2 regions of the Achromobacter sp. EB05 genome follow, and region 1 is predicted to be linked to the other one. Evidence: riboswitches for the same ligand, from Rfam matches in the RefSeq annotation. Region 1 holds a riboswitch; the other holds the start of a gene.
What was found. A riboswitch is a leader RNA that binds a small molecule or an ion and turns the genes downstream of it on or off. The one in region 1 is predicted to bind glycine.
Positions count from the first base shown of each region.

Region 2: another riboswitch for glycine. It lies ahead of AAID08_RS18680 (D-amino acid dehydrogenase); the one in region 1 lies ahead of gcvT (glycine cleavage system aminomethyltransferase GcvT).

Region 1 covers NZ_CP155917.1:5,525,237-5,532,462, forward strand. The annotation lists gene gcvP (aminomethyl-transferring glycine dehydrogenase) at 1-2,339, opposite strand, end outside; gene gcvH (glycine cleavage system protein GcvH) at 2,431-2,808, opposite strand; gene gcvT (glycine cleavage system aminomethyltransferase GcvT) at 2,910-4,010, opposite strand; glycine riboswitch at 4,094-4,216, opposite strand; glycine riboswitch at 4,250-4,342, opposite strand; gene AAID08_RS25220 (ZIP family metal transporter) at 4,421-5,314, opposite strand; gene AAID08_RS25225 (superoxide dismutase) at 5,342-5,956, opposite strand; gene AAID08_RS25230 (NAD(P)/FAD-dependent oxidoreductase) at 6,217-7,226, opposite strand, start outside.
Region 2 covers NZ_CP155917.1:4,109,851-4,117,076, reverse strand. The annotation lists gene AAID08_RS18680 (D-amino acid dehydrogenase) at 1-1,180, opposite strand, end outside; glycine riboswitch at 1,225-1,311, opposite strand; glycine riboswitch at 1,313-1,403, opposite strand; gene ampC (class C beta-lactamase) at 1,540-2,820, shown strand; gene AAID08_RS18670 (CopD family protein) at 2,906-3,331, shown strand; gene AAID08_RS18665 (MetQ/NlpA family ABC transporter substrate-binding protein) at 3,466-4,305, shown strand; gene AAID08_RS18660 (methionine ABC transporter ATP-binding protein) at 4,397-5,506, shown strand; gene AAID08_RS18655 (methionine ABC transporter permease) at 5,484-6,140, shown strand; gene AAID08_RS18650 (trans-sulfuration enzyme family protein) at 6,187-7,226, shown strand, end outside.

The DNA.
Region 1 (7,226 bases):
TCGGTGGCGCGGCGCAGGCCGTCGGCGCCCATCAGCGCGATGTACACGAACGGGATCGGCAGGATGCCGGCCGAACCGAACGGCGCGGCCGAGACCGGGCCGACCTTGGCTTCGCCGGGCAGCTTGCCCTGCTCGTTCACCACGCCGGGCAGGTACGGCGCGAGGTGCGCGCGCACCGCCACCGGACCGACGCCCGGGCCGCCGCCGCCGTGCGGGATGCAGAAGGTCTTGTGCAGGTTCAGGTGCGACACGTCCGAGCCGAACTTGCCCGGCTTGGCCACGCCGACCATGGCGTTCATGTTGGCGCCGTCCAGGTACACCTGGCCGCCGGCCTGGTGCACCAGGTCGCAGATCTCGGTCACGGCTTCCTCGAACACGCCGTGCGTGGACGGGTAGGTGATCATCAGCGCGGCCAGCTTGTCGCCGACCTGTTCGATCTTGGCGCGCAGGTCGCCCAGGTCGACGTTGCCGTTGGCGTCGGAGGCCACCACCACCACGTCCATGCCGGCCAGTTGCGCCGACGCGGGGTTGGTGCCGTGGGCCGACGACGGAATCAGGCAGACGTTGCGCTGGTGCTGGCCGTTGGCCTGGTGGTAGCCGCGGATCGCCAGCAGGCCGGCGTATTCGCCCTGCGCGCCCGAGTTGGGCTGCAGGCTGATGTTGTCGTAGCCGGTGATCTCGCACAGCGCGGCCGACAGGCGCGTGATCAGCTCGTCATAGCCCTTGCTCTGCGAGGCGGGCGCGAACGGATGCACCAGCGCGAACTCGGGCCAGGTGATGGGGATCATCTCGGCCGTGGCGTTCAGCTTCATGGTGCAGGAGCCCAGCGGGATCATGGTGCGGTCCAGCGCCAAGTCCTTGTCGGCGAGCTTGCGCAGGTAGCGCAGCATGTCGGTTTCCGACTGCACGCTGGAGAACACCGGATGCTTGAGGATGGCGCTTTCACGCGCCACCGCGGCGGGGATGCCGCCGGCCGCCTTGGCGTCCAGCGCGTCGATGTCCAGTTCGACGTCGTCGCGTTCCAGGCCGGCGGCGAACACGTTCACCAGCGCCTGCAGGTCGGCGGCGGTGACGGTCTCGTCCAGCGACACGGCCAGGCGCGCGCCGTCGACACGGCGCAGGTTGATGTGCTCGCACTCGGCGGCCGTGATGATGGCGGGCGTGGCCGGGCCGGTTTCCAGCAGCAGCGTGTCGAAGAAGGTGTCGTTGGCGACCTTGATGCCCAGCTTGCCGAGTTCGGCGCGCAGGATGGCGGTGTAGCGCTGCACGCGCTCGGCGATGCGGCGGATGCCGGCCGGGCCGTGCCAGACGGCGTACATGCCGGCCATCACGGCCAGCAGCACCTGCGCGGTGCAGATGTTCGAGGTGGCCTTCTCGCGGCGGATGTGCTGTTCGCGCGTCTGCAGCGCCAGGCGCATCGCCGGGTTGCCCTGGGCGTCCTTGGACACGCCGACCAGACGGCCGGCCATGTTGCGCTTGAAGGCGTCCTTGCAGGCCATGAAGCCGGCGTGCGGGCCGCCGAAGCCGAACGGCACGCCGAAGCGCTGGGCCGAACCGATGGCGATGTCCGCGCCCCATTCGCCGGGCGCGGCCAGCAGCGCCAGCGCCAGCAGGTCGGTGGCCACGGCCACCACCGCGCCCTGCGCGTGGGCGGTCTCGGCCAGCTTGCGGTAGTCGGCCACCGAGCCGGTGCTGTGCGGGTACTGCAGCAGCACGCCGAAGCACTCCGGCAGGCCATCGGCCTCGTCGCCGACGGCGATCTCGATGTCCAGGCCCTCGGCGCGCGTGCGCACGACCTCGATGGTCTGCGGATGCACGTGGCGCGAGATGAAGAACACCGGGCTTTGCGACTTGGCGCTGCGGCGCGCCAGCGTCATGGCTTCGGCGGCGGCGGTGCTTTCATCGAGCAGCGAGGCGTTGGAGATGTCCAGCCCGGTCAGGTCGGCGACCATGGTCTGGTAGTTCAGCAGGGCCTCCAGGCGACCCTGCGAGATCTCGGGCTGGTACGGCGTGTAGGCCGTGTACCAGGCGGGATTCTCGAGAATGTTGCGCAACACCACGTTGGGCGTCTGCGTGCCGTAGTACCCCTGGCCGATGTAGTTGCGGTAGACCTTGTTGCGGCCGGCGATCTGCTTCAGTTCGGCCAGCACGTCGGCTTCGCTGCGCGACGGCGGCAGCGCCAGCGGCGCCTGGCTGCGGATCTTGGGCGGCACGACTTCTTCGATCAGGGCGTCCAGGCTGGGGCTGCCGATGGCGGCAAGCATGGCGGCCTGATCGGCGTCGGAGGGGCCGATGTGGCGGGGGATGAAGTCGGTGTGGGTGTCTAGGGCGCGCGACATGGGGGATCTCGGGATGGCGGTGTCGTCGGGGGGGACGGACGGTGATGCATGGACGGGCGGCGGCGCCAGCGCCGCGCCCGCCCCGGCCGGCTTAGCCGTTGGCGACGGCTTCGTAGCCGGCGGCGTCCAGCAGCTTGTCGGCATCGGCGGCGTTGACCGGCTTGATCTTGAAGATCCAGGCGGTGAAGGCCGATTCGTTGATCAGGTTGGGGTTGCTTTCCAGCTCGTCGTTGAACGCGACGATTTCGCCGGCCACGGGCGCGTAGATGTCGGAGGCGGCCTTGACCGACTCGACCACGCCGGCGGTCTCGCCCGCGTTCAGCTTGGCGCCGACCTTGACGTCGCCGACGAAGACCAGGTCACCCAGTTGGTCCTGGGCGGTATCGGTGATGCCGACGACGAACACGTCGCCTTCGGCTTTGACCCATTCATGGGACTCGGTGTACTTGCGATCGGTGGGCAGACTCATGGGAACTCCTGGGGGGATTCGGATAAGGAAATGGTGTTGCGCGCCTCGCGCCGGCGGCCTGCGCCCCAAAAGGGGCGGGCCTGCGGCGCGAAGCTTCGAGTTTACGAGTGTTCGACGGCTTTGCCGTTACGGACAAACGGCAGCTTGCAGACCAGGGCGGGCACCCACTTGCCGCGGATGTCGACCTCGACCGTGTCGCCCGCGACCACGCCTTGCGGCAGGCGGGCAAAGCCGATCGACACGCCCAGCGTCGGCGACATGGTGCCGCTGGTGAGTTCGCCCGTGCCGTTCTTGGCGCGCACCGCCATGTGGGCACGCATCACGCCACGTTCCTGCAGCTTCAGGCCGACGAAGGCGGCGGGCGTGGCGAACTGCTCCAGCGCGTCGCGGCCGATGAAGCGGCGCTCGGGGTTCTTCAGGGAAACCGTCCAGGTCAGCGCGGCTTCGCCGGGCTGGGTCAGTTCGTCCATGTCCTGGCCGTAGAGGTTCATGCCGGCTTCCAGGCGCAGCGTGTCGCGCGCGCCCAGGCCGGCCGGGCGCACACCCTGGGCCGCCAGGTCGCGCCACAGTTGCACCGCCTCGGCGGCGGGCAGCACGATTTCGAAGCCGTCTTCGCCGGTGTAGCCGGTGCGCGCGACCAGCGTGTCGTCGCCGACGCGGGCGGCCACGAACGGGGTCAGCGGCTCGCTGGCGGCCTGCCAGGCGGGGCGCGCGGCCCAGACCTTGGCGCGGGCGTTGGGGCCCTGCACGGCGATCATGGCCAGGTCGCGGCGCGGCGTGATGGTGACGTCGAACTTGCCGGCCTGCCTGACGCGCTGCATCCAGGCCATGTCCTTGTCGGCGGTGCCGGCGTTGACCACCACGCGCCATTCATCGGCGGCGAAGAAATACACGATCAGGTCGTCGATGACGCCGCCCTGCGGGTTCAGCATGCAGGTGTAGAGCGCCTTGCCGGGCACGGTCAGCTTGGCGACGTCGTTGGCCACCAGGCGCTGCAGGAAGGCGTAGGCGTCGGGGCCGGTGATGTCGGCGTTGAGCATGTGCGAGACGTCGAACATGCCGGCGTCCTGGCGCACCGCGTGGTGCTCCTCCAGTTGCGAGCCGTAGGCCAGGGGCATGTCCCAGCCGCCGAAGTCGACCATGCGGGCGCCAGAGGCGATATGTTCGTCGGCCAGCGGGGTGCGTTTGAGGGGTGCGGACATGCGCGGGTACTCCGGAGCGGCAGCGTTGCCAGGGTTACGGAATGCCGCCGGCGGACGGGATGCGCCCACGCAACGGCTGAATCTTCCGCCCCTCTGTCCTTTTGCCTGAGAGTTGCCCCGCGTGGCGGGTTTGCACCTTCGGCGCCTGGGCTGCTCGCTATGTCCCTGATTGGGCAGCGGCGCCAGGTCTCTCCAGAGTGCTGCTTTGCCGCGTCCGCGCGGTGAAAACCGGGACAGGGCAAGCATGCGCGGTATGGGATACCTGAGCGATTCCGGGCGAATTGCGCCTTCGGCGGCAGCCGCGAACGGCCGCTCTCTCCCGCAACATGCGTGACAGCGCCGAAAGCATACCGCGAAACGCGATTGCGTTGTTGATCCGTGAACGCTGGCCGGTCGCCGCCGCGCCCGTGTCAGCCCAGCGCGGTGTCCAGCAGCATCATCAGCACGAAGCCCAGCATCAGGCCGCAGGTGGCGTAGACCTCGTGCCCCTTGCGGTGCGACTCGGGGATGATCTCGTGGCTGATCACGAACAGCATGGCGCCGGCGGCAAAGCCCAGCCCCCACGGCAGCAATGCCGCCGACCAGCCCACCACCACCGCGCCCAGCACCGCGCCGACCGGCTCGACCAGGCCCGACAGCATGCCCAGCGCCACCGCGAACGCGCGCTTGTAGCCGGCGGCGATCAGCGCCACCGCCACCACCAATCCTTCGGGGATGTCCTGGATGGCGATACCGGTGGCCAGCGCGGTGCCCCGCAGCGGATCGTTGCCGGCGTAGCCGACGCCGATGGCCAGGCCTTCGGGCAGGTTGTGCAGCGTAATGGCGAAGACGAACAGCCAGGCGCGGCGCAGGCGGTGCGCCTCGATGCCCTCGCGGCCCTTGATGAAATGCTCGTGCGGCAACAGCCGATCCATCAGCAGCAGCGCCGCCGCGCCCAGCAGGATGGCGGCGCCCACCGTCAGGCCCGCGCCCCAGGGGCCGGCGCCCTGCGACTCGGCCGCCGCGATGCCAGGCGCCACCAGCGAGAACGCGCTGGCCGCCAGCATCACGCCGGCGCCGAAGCCGAACATGCTGTCCTGCATCTTCTGGGGGATGGTGCGCGCGAACAGGATCGGCAGCGTGCCCGCCGCGGTGGCGCCGGCGGCGACCATGCCGCCCAGCAGCGCGTCGGCCACGTGCGGCGCATTGGCATCGAAATAGACCCACGCCTGGTGCAGGCCCAGGCAGGCGACCAGCACCGCCAGCGTCCAGACGCTGACGCTGGTGGCCGCGGGCCGGATGCGATGACGGCTGAAGGTGTTCATGGTCCACTGCCCTCGCGCGATGCCGGCTCAGCCCACGGCGACGGCGTAGCGGCGCGCCACCTCGGACCAATCGATCACATTGTAGAAGGCGCCGATGTATTCCGGACGGCGGTTCTGGTACTTGAGGTAGTAGGCGTGCTCCCACACGTCCAGCCCCAGGATCGGCGTGTTGCCCTGCATCAGCGGGCTATCCTGGTTGGCGCTGCTTTCCACTGCCAGCTTGCCGTCCGGCGTCACGCTGAGCCAGGCCCAGCCGCTGCCGAAGCGCGTCAGCGCGGCCTTGGTGAAGGTATCGCGGAAGGCTGCCTGGCCGCCCAGCTCGGCATCGATGGCGCGGGCCAGCGCGCCGTCGGGCTCGCCGCCGCCGCGCGGCGACATGACCGCCCAGAACAGGCTGTGATTGGCATGCCCGCCGCCGTTGTTGCGCACCGCGCCGCGGATCGCCTCGGGCAACTGGTCGATGCGCGCCACCAGGGCGTCGACCGGCTCGTCGGTGGCGATGCCGGCGCCTTCCAGCGCGGCGTTCAGGTTGTTGACGTAGGTCTGGTGATGCTTGCCGTGGTGGATCTCCATCGTCAGCGCATCGATGTGCGGTTCAAGCGCGTCGTAGGCGTAAGGCAGGGGCGGCAGGGTGTAGGCCAAGGCGATCTCCGTCGGGCAACGCCGCCGACGAGGGCGAGCGTCTTATTTTTGAAAATACAAATGATAGGTATTTTTATTTGATACGACAACGATAACGTTGCAATGCCTGTCATGCAGGCAGGCTATGGGCCGGACAGCCCTTGGCGAGCAGCACGAAGCGTGCCCGCGCCGGCGGCGCGAAAAGCGTTGGACAAAGCGGGCGTCGCGCCCGGGAAGGAATGTGGCCGGAGCACGGGGAACGCGGGCAGCGCCCGGAACCGCTAGAGCGCCTTGCCGCAGGCCACGCCGGAGGCCCAGGCCCACTGGAAGTTGTAGCCGCCCAGCCAGCCGGTGACGTCCACGGTTTCGCCGATGAAGTACAGGCCGGGCGTGGCGCGGGCCTGCATCGATTTCTGGTCCAGCCCGCGCGTATCGACCCCGCCGCGCATGACCTCGGCCTTCTTGTAGCCGGCGGTGCCGCTGGGTACCAGGGTCCATTGGTGGATGTCCTGCGCCAGCGCGCGCAGGGTCTTGTCGGGCGCATCGGCCAGGCGCAGCGCCGCCAGGCCCGGCTTGCCGCCCTGCTCGGCCAGCTGCAGCCAGCGGTCGGCCAGGCGCTTGGGCCACAGGCCGGCCAGCACCGTGTGCAACTGCTGCCGGTTGCCGGACTTGGCCGCCAGCAGTTCGGCCGCCAGGTCGCGCCCCGGCGCCAGGTCGATGACGATGGGCTCGCCCGGCTTCCAGTAGCTGGAGATCTGCAGGATCGCCGGGCCCGACAGGCCCCGATGGGTGAACAGCAGGTCTTCGAGAAACTCGCCGCGCGCCTTGCCCTGCCCCGTCGCCAGGTTGACCTCCAGCGCCACGCCGGACAGCTCGGCCAGCGGCTGCCAGTGGGCGGCGTCGAAGGTCAGCGGCACCAGCGCCGGCCGCGGCTCGACCACCTTCAGGCCGAACTGGCGCGCCAGCTTCAAGCCAAAATCGGTGGCGCCCAACTGCGGGATCGCCATGCCGCCGGTGGCCACCACCAGCTTGGCCGCGCGGATCACGCCCTGGCTGGTGCGCAGTTCGAAGCCGGCCTCGCCATGGGCAACCTCGGCCACCTGGCAAGCCATGCGCCACTGCACGCCGCCGGCATCGCATTCGGCGCGCAGCATCTCGATGATGGATTCGCTGGAATCGTCGCAGAACAGTTGGCCGCGGTGCTTCTCGTGCCAGGCGATGCGGTGGCGCCTGAGCAGCGCCAGGAAGTCCTGCGGCGTGTAGCCCGCCAACGCCGACCGGCAGAAATGCG
Region 2 (7,226 bases), 1.4 Mb from region 1:
TCGCCGCCGACAGCGTCCATCCCAGATGCCCGTGCCCGGTGTTGTAGAACACGCCCGGCCGCTTACCAGGGCCGACGCGCGGCATCATGTCGGGCATCATCGGCCGCAGGCCGCACCACGGCACCACGCGCGCGGTGCGCACGCCGGGGAAATGGCGGCGGGTCCAGTCCACCAGGGGTTGGATGCGTTCGGCGCGGATGTCCAGGTTGAAGCCGTTGAACTCGGCGGTGCCGGCCACGCGGAAGCGGTCGCCCAGGCGGCTGGTGACGATCTTGGCGGCCTCGTCCAGCAGGCTCACGGTGGGCGCGGCGGCCTGGCTCGCGGCGTCGTCCAGATGCACGCTGATCGAGTAGCCCTTGACCGGGTAGATGTTCAGGCGGTCGCCCAGTTGCCGCGCGAACTGGCGGCTGGCGGCGCCGGCGCAGACCACGATGGCGTCGGCTTCGTGCTGTTCGCGCCGCGCGCCCTCTGCACGCGCGATATCCAGCACGTAGGGCAGGCCGTCGCGGCTGATGGCGCGGATGTCGGCATCCTGTTCGAAACGCACCCCGCGCCGCAGGCACGCCTGCGCCAGGCCGCTGGTGAACTTGTGGATGTCGCCGGTGGCGTCGGACGGCGTGTAGAAGCCGCCGTGGCAGGGCGTTTGCAGCGTCGGCTCGATGCCGCGGATTTCCTCGGGCGTGACGGCGTGCCGCTCCAGCCCGCCTTCGCGCAGCAGCGCGTTGGCGCGGCGCGCGGTCTCGAAGCTGGCGGCGTCATGGTAGATGTGCAGGATGCCGCGGCGCTGCAGGTCGAAGTCGATGCCTTCGTCCACCGCCATGGCGTACAGGTGCTCGCGCGCTTCGATCGCCATGCGGGTGGTGGCGATGGTGTTCTGGCGGTAGTTGCGGATCTGCCCCATGAACTGGGCCAGCCACGAATACTTGTGCCAGCTCGGGCGCGGATTGAGCAGCAGCGGCGCGTCGTGGCGGCCCAGCCAGCGCAGGCCCTTCATGATGGTGGCGGCGCTGTTCCACACTTCGGCATTGCTGGCGGACAGTTGGCCGCCGTTGGCAAAGGACGTCTCCATGGCGGGATAGCGCTGGCGGTCGTAGACGGTGACGTCGTAGCCCAGTTTGCTCAAGGCGTAGGCGGACGTGACGCCGGTGATACCGGCGCCGATGATGGCGATGCGGGGCATGATGGCTCCAGAAGGCGTGGCCACGACCCAACGGCCGTGGCACCCCATCTGTCTCTGTACCTGAGAGCTTCACCCGGGCGCGGCGGCGCGGGTTCCCCTTCGGTGGGCGCCAGGCGCCTCTCTCCAGATTGTCTAGACCGCGCAGTCCTGTTGCCTGAGAGTTTCCGGGGCGGTTGCTCCGTCGGCGCCCGCCACGAGGGCGGGACTCTTCTGCGGGGTTTTGAATCGACGCACCGAGAATAGCCAAAATTCGGCGCGGGCGGGACTCAGGGTTAATACCAGGGGGGCGCCGGATTGGCTCTACACTGGGCGCCGAACCGCCGGCACGCGCCGGCCGGAAAACGAAAGGACGATCCCGCATGCGCGCTCCGGCAATGTTCCGTATTTCCCTGCTGTCCATGACGTTGACGCTGGCCCTGGCCGGCGCCGCCTCGGCCGGCCCGGCCGTCGCGCAAGCGCCCGCCGCCAAGGCAACCACGGCATCGACCTCCGTATCCACGCCCGCATCCTCGCCGGCATCCACCGCCAAGGCATCCGCGACGCCGGCACCCGCGTCCGCCGAGGCCGATCGCGCCACCGCCGCCGTCGACGCCGCCGTGGCCGAGGTCATGCGCGAGTACGGCATCGCCGGCATGGCCATCGGCGTCAGCCGCGACGGCGAGCAGCGCTTCTTCAACTACGGCGACGCCTCGCGCGCGCCGCGCCGCGCGGTCTCCAGCGACACCCTGTTCGAACTGGGGTCGATCAGCAAGACCTTCACCGTCACGCTGGCCGCCTACGCCCAGGCCACGGGCCGCCTGTCGCTCACCGACAGCCCGGCCAAGTGGGTGCCCGAGCTGCAAGGCAGCGAATTCGCCAGGCTGACGCTGGTGAACCTGGCCACGCACACCGCCGGCGGCTTCCCCTTGCAGGTGCCGGACGCGGTGCAGAGCATGGCGCAACTGATGGACTACCTGAAGGCCTGGACCCCGCGGTACGCGCCTGGCACGCGCCGCACCTACGCCAACCCCAGCATCGGTATGCTGGGCGTGGTGGCGGCGCGCGCGCTGGGCGAGCCCTACGTGGTGGCGATGGAGCAGCGGCTGTTTCCCAAGCTGGGCCTGCGCGATACCTACCTGGAAGTGCCGCCGGGCAAGATGCCCGACTACGCCCAGGGCTACGACAAGCAGGATGCGCCGGTGCGCGTGAACCCGGGCGTGCTGGCGGACGAGGCCTATGGCGTGAAGTCCAGCGCCCGCGACATGCTGCGCTTCGTCGAGATCAACCTGGGCACCACGCCGGTCGATGCCACGCTGCAGCGCGCCATCGCCGAGACCCATACCGGCTATTACCAGTTGGGCGCGATGACGCAGGACCTGATCTGGGAACAGTACCGTTACCCGGTGTCGGTGGAAGACCTGGTGCACGGCAATTCCGCCCAGGTCGCGTTCGAGACCCTGCCGGTCAAGGCCCTGCAACCGCCGCTGGCGCCGCAGCAGGCAGTGTGGATCAACAAGACCGGCGCCACCAATGGCTTCGGCGCCTACGTGGCGTTCGTGCCGTCGCGCAAGCTCGGCATCGTGATCCTGGCCAACCGCAACTATCCGAATGAGGCGCGGGTGCGGCTGGCGTTGCGGGTGCTCAAGGCGCTGGCGCCGTGAACGCCGGCGTCGGTCTTTGCCGTAGCGCAAACCCGTCGGACCCGATTCCGCCCTGGCGCGCGCCGCTGCGGCGATAATCGCGCGCATGACCTACCAATTACTCAAAATGCTGCATGTCGCCGCCGTGGTCGCATGGCTGGGCGGCTCCCTGTTCGTGTCGCTGTTCCTGCTGTCGTCGCAGCCGCCCGACAGCGACGAGGCGCCCAAGGAACGCAGGATGCTGGGCGCGCTGCGCCGCTGGACGCTGTTCGTGACCACGCCGGCGATGGTGCTGGCCTGGCTGGTCGGCCTGCACCTGGCCGTGACCTTCGGCTGGTTCGCCATGACCTGGATCTGGATCAAGATCGCGCTGGCGCTGGTCCTGTCGGGCCTGCTGGGCGTGCAGAGCGCGGCCTTGCGCCGCCAGTCGCAGGGCAGCGTGAAACGCGCGCCGCTGGTCGACCTGTACGCGCCGCTCACGGTGGTCGCCGCGGCGGTCATCGTGACGCTGGTGGTGGTCAAGCCGTTCTGAGGCGCCACTTATGCGCCGGCGCCATATCCAAACGCCCCTGTAATAACGACTCAACCAACTATTCGTTCGCGCGCGCAGGGGCCATCCCTAGAATCGTCTCCTCATAACCGTATCGACTGAGAGGCGATTTCCATATGACTCCCCGCACTTACACCGCCCGCGCGGGCACGCTGGCCAAGGCCCTGCTGGGCGCCGTGCTGGCCGCGGCCGCCATGTTCCACGGGCCGGCCTTCTCGGCCGATCCCAAGCCGCTCAAGGTCGGCGTGCGCGGCGGCGTCGACGAACAGATCTGGGAAGTGGTGGCGCAGGTCGCCAAGAAGAACGGCCTGGCCGTCGAGCCGGTGGTCATCACCGGCACCGCCAGCCCCAACGAGGCGCTCAACAACGGCGACCTGGACGCCAACGCGTTCCAGCACATCCCGTTCCTGAACGACCAGATCAAGCAGCGCGGCTACAAACTCGTGTCGGTGGCCAATACGCTGATCTCGCCCATCGCCTTCTATTCGAAGAAATACAAGTCGCTGCAGGCCCTGCCCGAAGGCGCCAAGGTCGGCATCCCCAACGATCCCAGCAACCAGACCCGTGCGCTGGTGATCCTGCGCGACCAGGGCCTGATCACGCTCAAGGACGGCTTCGATCCGGCCACGGGCACCGCGACGCTGGCCGACGTGACCTCCAACCCGCGCAAGCTCGACTTCGTCGAAAGCGCCTCGGTGGTGCTGGCGCGTTCGCTGCCCGACGTCGACACCGCCGCCATCGTCAACAGCTTCGCCTACCAGGCTGGGCTGATCGCCACGCGTGACGGCATCGCGGTGGAGAAGAAAGAGAACAACCCCTACGTCAACATCATCGCCGTGCGCGAGAAAGACAGGAACGCGCCCTGGGTGCCCGAGCTGGTCAAGGCCTATCACTCCGAGGAAGTGCGCCAGTTCATCCTGAGCAAGTACGAAGGCTCGGTGATCCCGGTCTTCTGAGCCGGAACGCGCGGCGGCGCCAGCCGGCGCCGCCGCCATCCTCGCTCGCGGAGCGGCACGCGCCGCCGCGCGGGCGGCTCGGGAACACAGCATGATGCAACACGACATCCCCCTGGCGGATCCGGCCCTGCGGCCCGCCGCCGACGCGGCGCAAGACGCCCACATCGTTTTCGACGGCCTGCAGAAACGCTACCAGGGCCCGCGGGGCACGGTAACGGCGCTGGCCGATATCTCCTTTTCCATCGGGCGCGGCGAGGTGTTCGGCATCATCGGCCGCAGCGGCGCCGGCAAGTCGACGCTGCTGCGCTCGATCAACATGCTGGAGCGGCCCAGCGCCGGCCAGGTGCGGGTCGACGGCGTGGACGTCGGCGGCCTGGACGAAAATGCGCTGGTCGGCCTGCGGCGCCGCATCGGCATGATCTTCCAGCACTTCAACCTGCTGTCGGCCAAGACCGTGGCGCAGAACGTGGCCTTGCCGCTGCGTGTCGCGGGCGTCAAGCCGGCCGAGGCGCGCGCCAAGGTCGACGCGCTGCTGGACCTGGTCGGGTTGCGCGACAAGGCCGACACCTATCCTTCCAAGCTGTCCGGCGGCCAGAAGCAGCGCGTGGGCATCGCCCGCGCCCTGGTGCATGACCCGGAGATCCTGCTGTGCGACGAGGCCACCTCGGCGCTCGACCCCGAAACCACTCAGTCGATCCTGGCGCTGCTGCGCGACATCAACCGCAAGCTGGGCCTGACGGTGGTGCTGATCACGCACGATATGGCGGTGATCCGCGAGGTCTGCCACAAGGTGCTGGTGCTGGACGGCGGCCGCAAGGTCGAGCACGGCGAGGTCTGGCGCGTGTTCGGCAATCCCCAGGCCGATGCCACCCGTGCGTTGCTGCGGCCGTTGCAGCATGACCTGCCGGCCGACCTGGCCGCGCGGCTGGTGCCGGACCTGCAAGGCGGCGCGGGCCTGGCAGTGCTGCGGCTGCGCTTCACCGGGCAGGGCCGTCCCGAGGGCGTCTCGCTGCAGGCGTTGGCGGCGCTGGGGCCGGGCGCGACGCTGTTGCATGGCGGGCTGGACCGCCTGCGCGGCCACGCCCAGGGCAGCCTGCTGGTGTCGGTGCCGGCCGCCGTTCTACAGGAAGAGGCCGCGCGCGCCGCGCTGGTGGCCGATCAGATCGAGGTACTGGGCTATGTCGCTGCCGATGCTGGATAAATACCTGCAGGCCTTCCTGCAGACGCTGACCATGGTGGGCGTGTCCGCGCTCATCGCGATCGCCGCCGGCCTGACGCTGGCGGTGGTGCTGACCGTCACCGCGCCGGGCAACCTGTATCCGCGGCCGCGCCTGAACAAAGCGCTGTCGATCACCGTGAACACGTTCCGCGCCATCCCCTTCATCATCCTGCTGGTGGCGATGCTGCCGTTCACGCGCATGCTGGTCGGCACCACGCTCGGCACCTGGGCCGCGATCGTGCCGCTGTCGGCCAATCTGGTGCCGTTCTTCGCGCGCATCGCCCAGGTCAGCCTGAACGATGTCGACCACGGCCTGGTGGAGGCCGCGCGCGCCATGGGCTGCCGCCGCTGGCACATCGTGCGCCACGTGCTGCTGCCCGAGGCGTTGCCCGGCATCATCGGCGGCATGACCGTCAGCGTCATCGCCATGATCAACGCCTCGGCCATGGCCGGCGCGGTGGGCGCCGGCGGCCTGGGCGACCTGGCCATCCGCTATGGCTACGAACGCTACGAGACCCGCGTGATGTTCGAAGTGATCGTGATCCTGATCGCGCTGGTCTCGATCGTGCAATTCACCGGCGAATGGCTGTCGCGCCGCGCCGACCACAAGCGCTGACGGCGCCGCGCCGTCCGCATCCCCGAGCTGATTCCCGGAGGTATCCATGTCCGACTCGCAACACCACGGCTTCGCCACCCGCGCCATCCACCTGGGCTACGACCCGCTGGACGAGCAGGGCGCGCTGTCGCCGCCGCTCTACCTGACCTCCACCTACACCCAGGACAGCATCGAGGCCTTCGACCGCATTCGCCTCGGCGAACAATCGGGCTACGTCTACGGCCGCACCCGCAACCCGACCCAGGCCCTGCTGGAAGAGCGGCTGGCCTCGCTCGAAGGCGCCGAGGCCGGCGTGGTCACCGCGTCGGGCATGGCGGCGATCTCGGCCACGCTGCTGTCGCTGCTGCAAAGCGGCGACGAGATCGTGGTCGACCAGATCGTCTACGGCACCGCCTTCACGCTGTTCGCGCAGGGGCTGCCGCGCCTGGGCATCAACGCCGTGTTCGCCGATTTCACGCGCCCGGAAGCCGTGGCCGCCGCCATCGGCCCCAAGACCCGCGCGGTCTATTTCGAGACGCCGGCCAACCCCAACCTGCGGCTGGTCGACATCGCCGCCATCTCGGCCATCGCGCGCGGCAAAGGGCTCTTGACCATCGTCGACAACACCTTCGCCACGCCCGTGCTGCAACGGCCGCTGCAACACGGCGCCGACATCGTGCTGCACTCGGCCACCAAGTACCTGGGCGGCCACGGCGACCTGCTCGCCGGCGCGGTGGTCGGCCGCAAGCAGCACATCGACGCGATCCGCCTGCAGGGCCTGCGTTACTTCACCGGCGCGACGCTGTCGCCGTTCACCGCCTTCCTGGTGCTGCGCGGCCTGAAGACGCTGGAATTGCGGGTCGAGCGTCACAGCGAATCGGCATTGAAGGTGGCGAAGTTCCTGCGCGAACACGCGGCGGTGGCCGACGTGTTCTATCCGGGCCTGGCGGGCACGGCCGGCGCCGAGATCGCGCAGCGCCAGCAGGCGGCCGGCGGCGGGCTGGTGGCGTTCGAGTTGAAGGGGGGGCTGGCCGCGGGCCGGCGCCTGCTGAACAGCCTGAAGCTGGCGCGCATCGCTGTCAGCCTGGGCGATCCGGAAACGCTGAT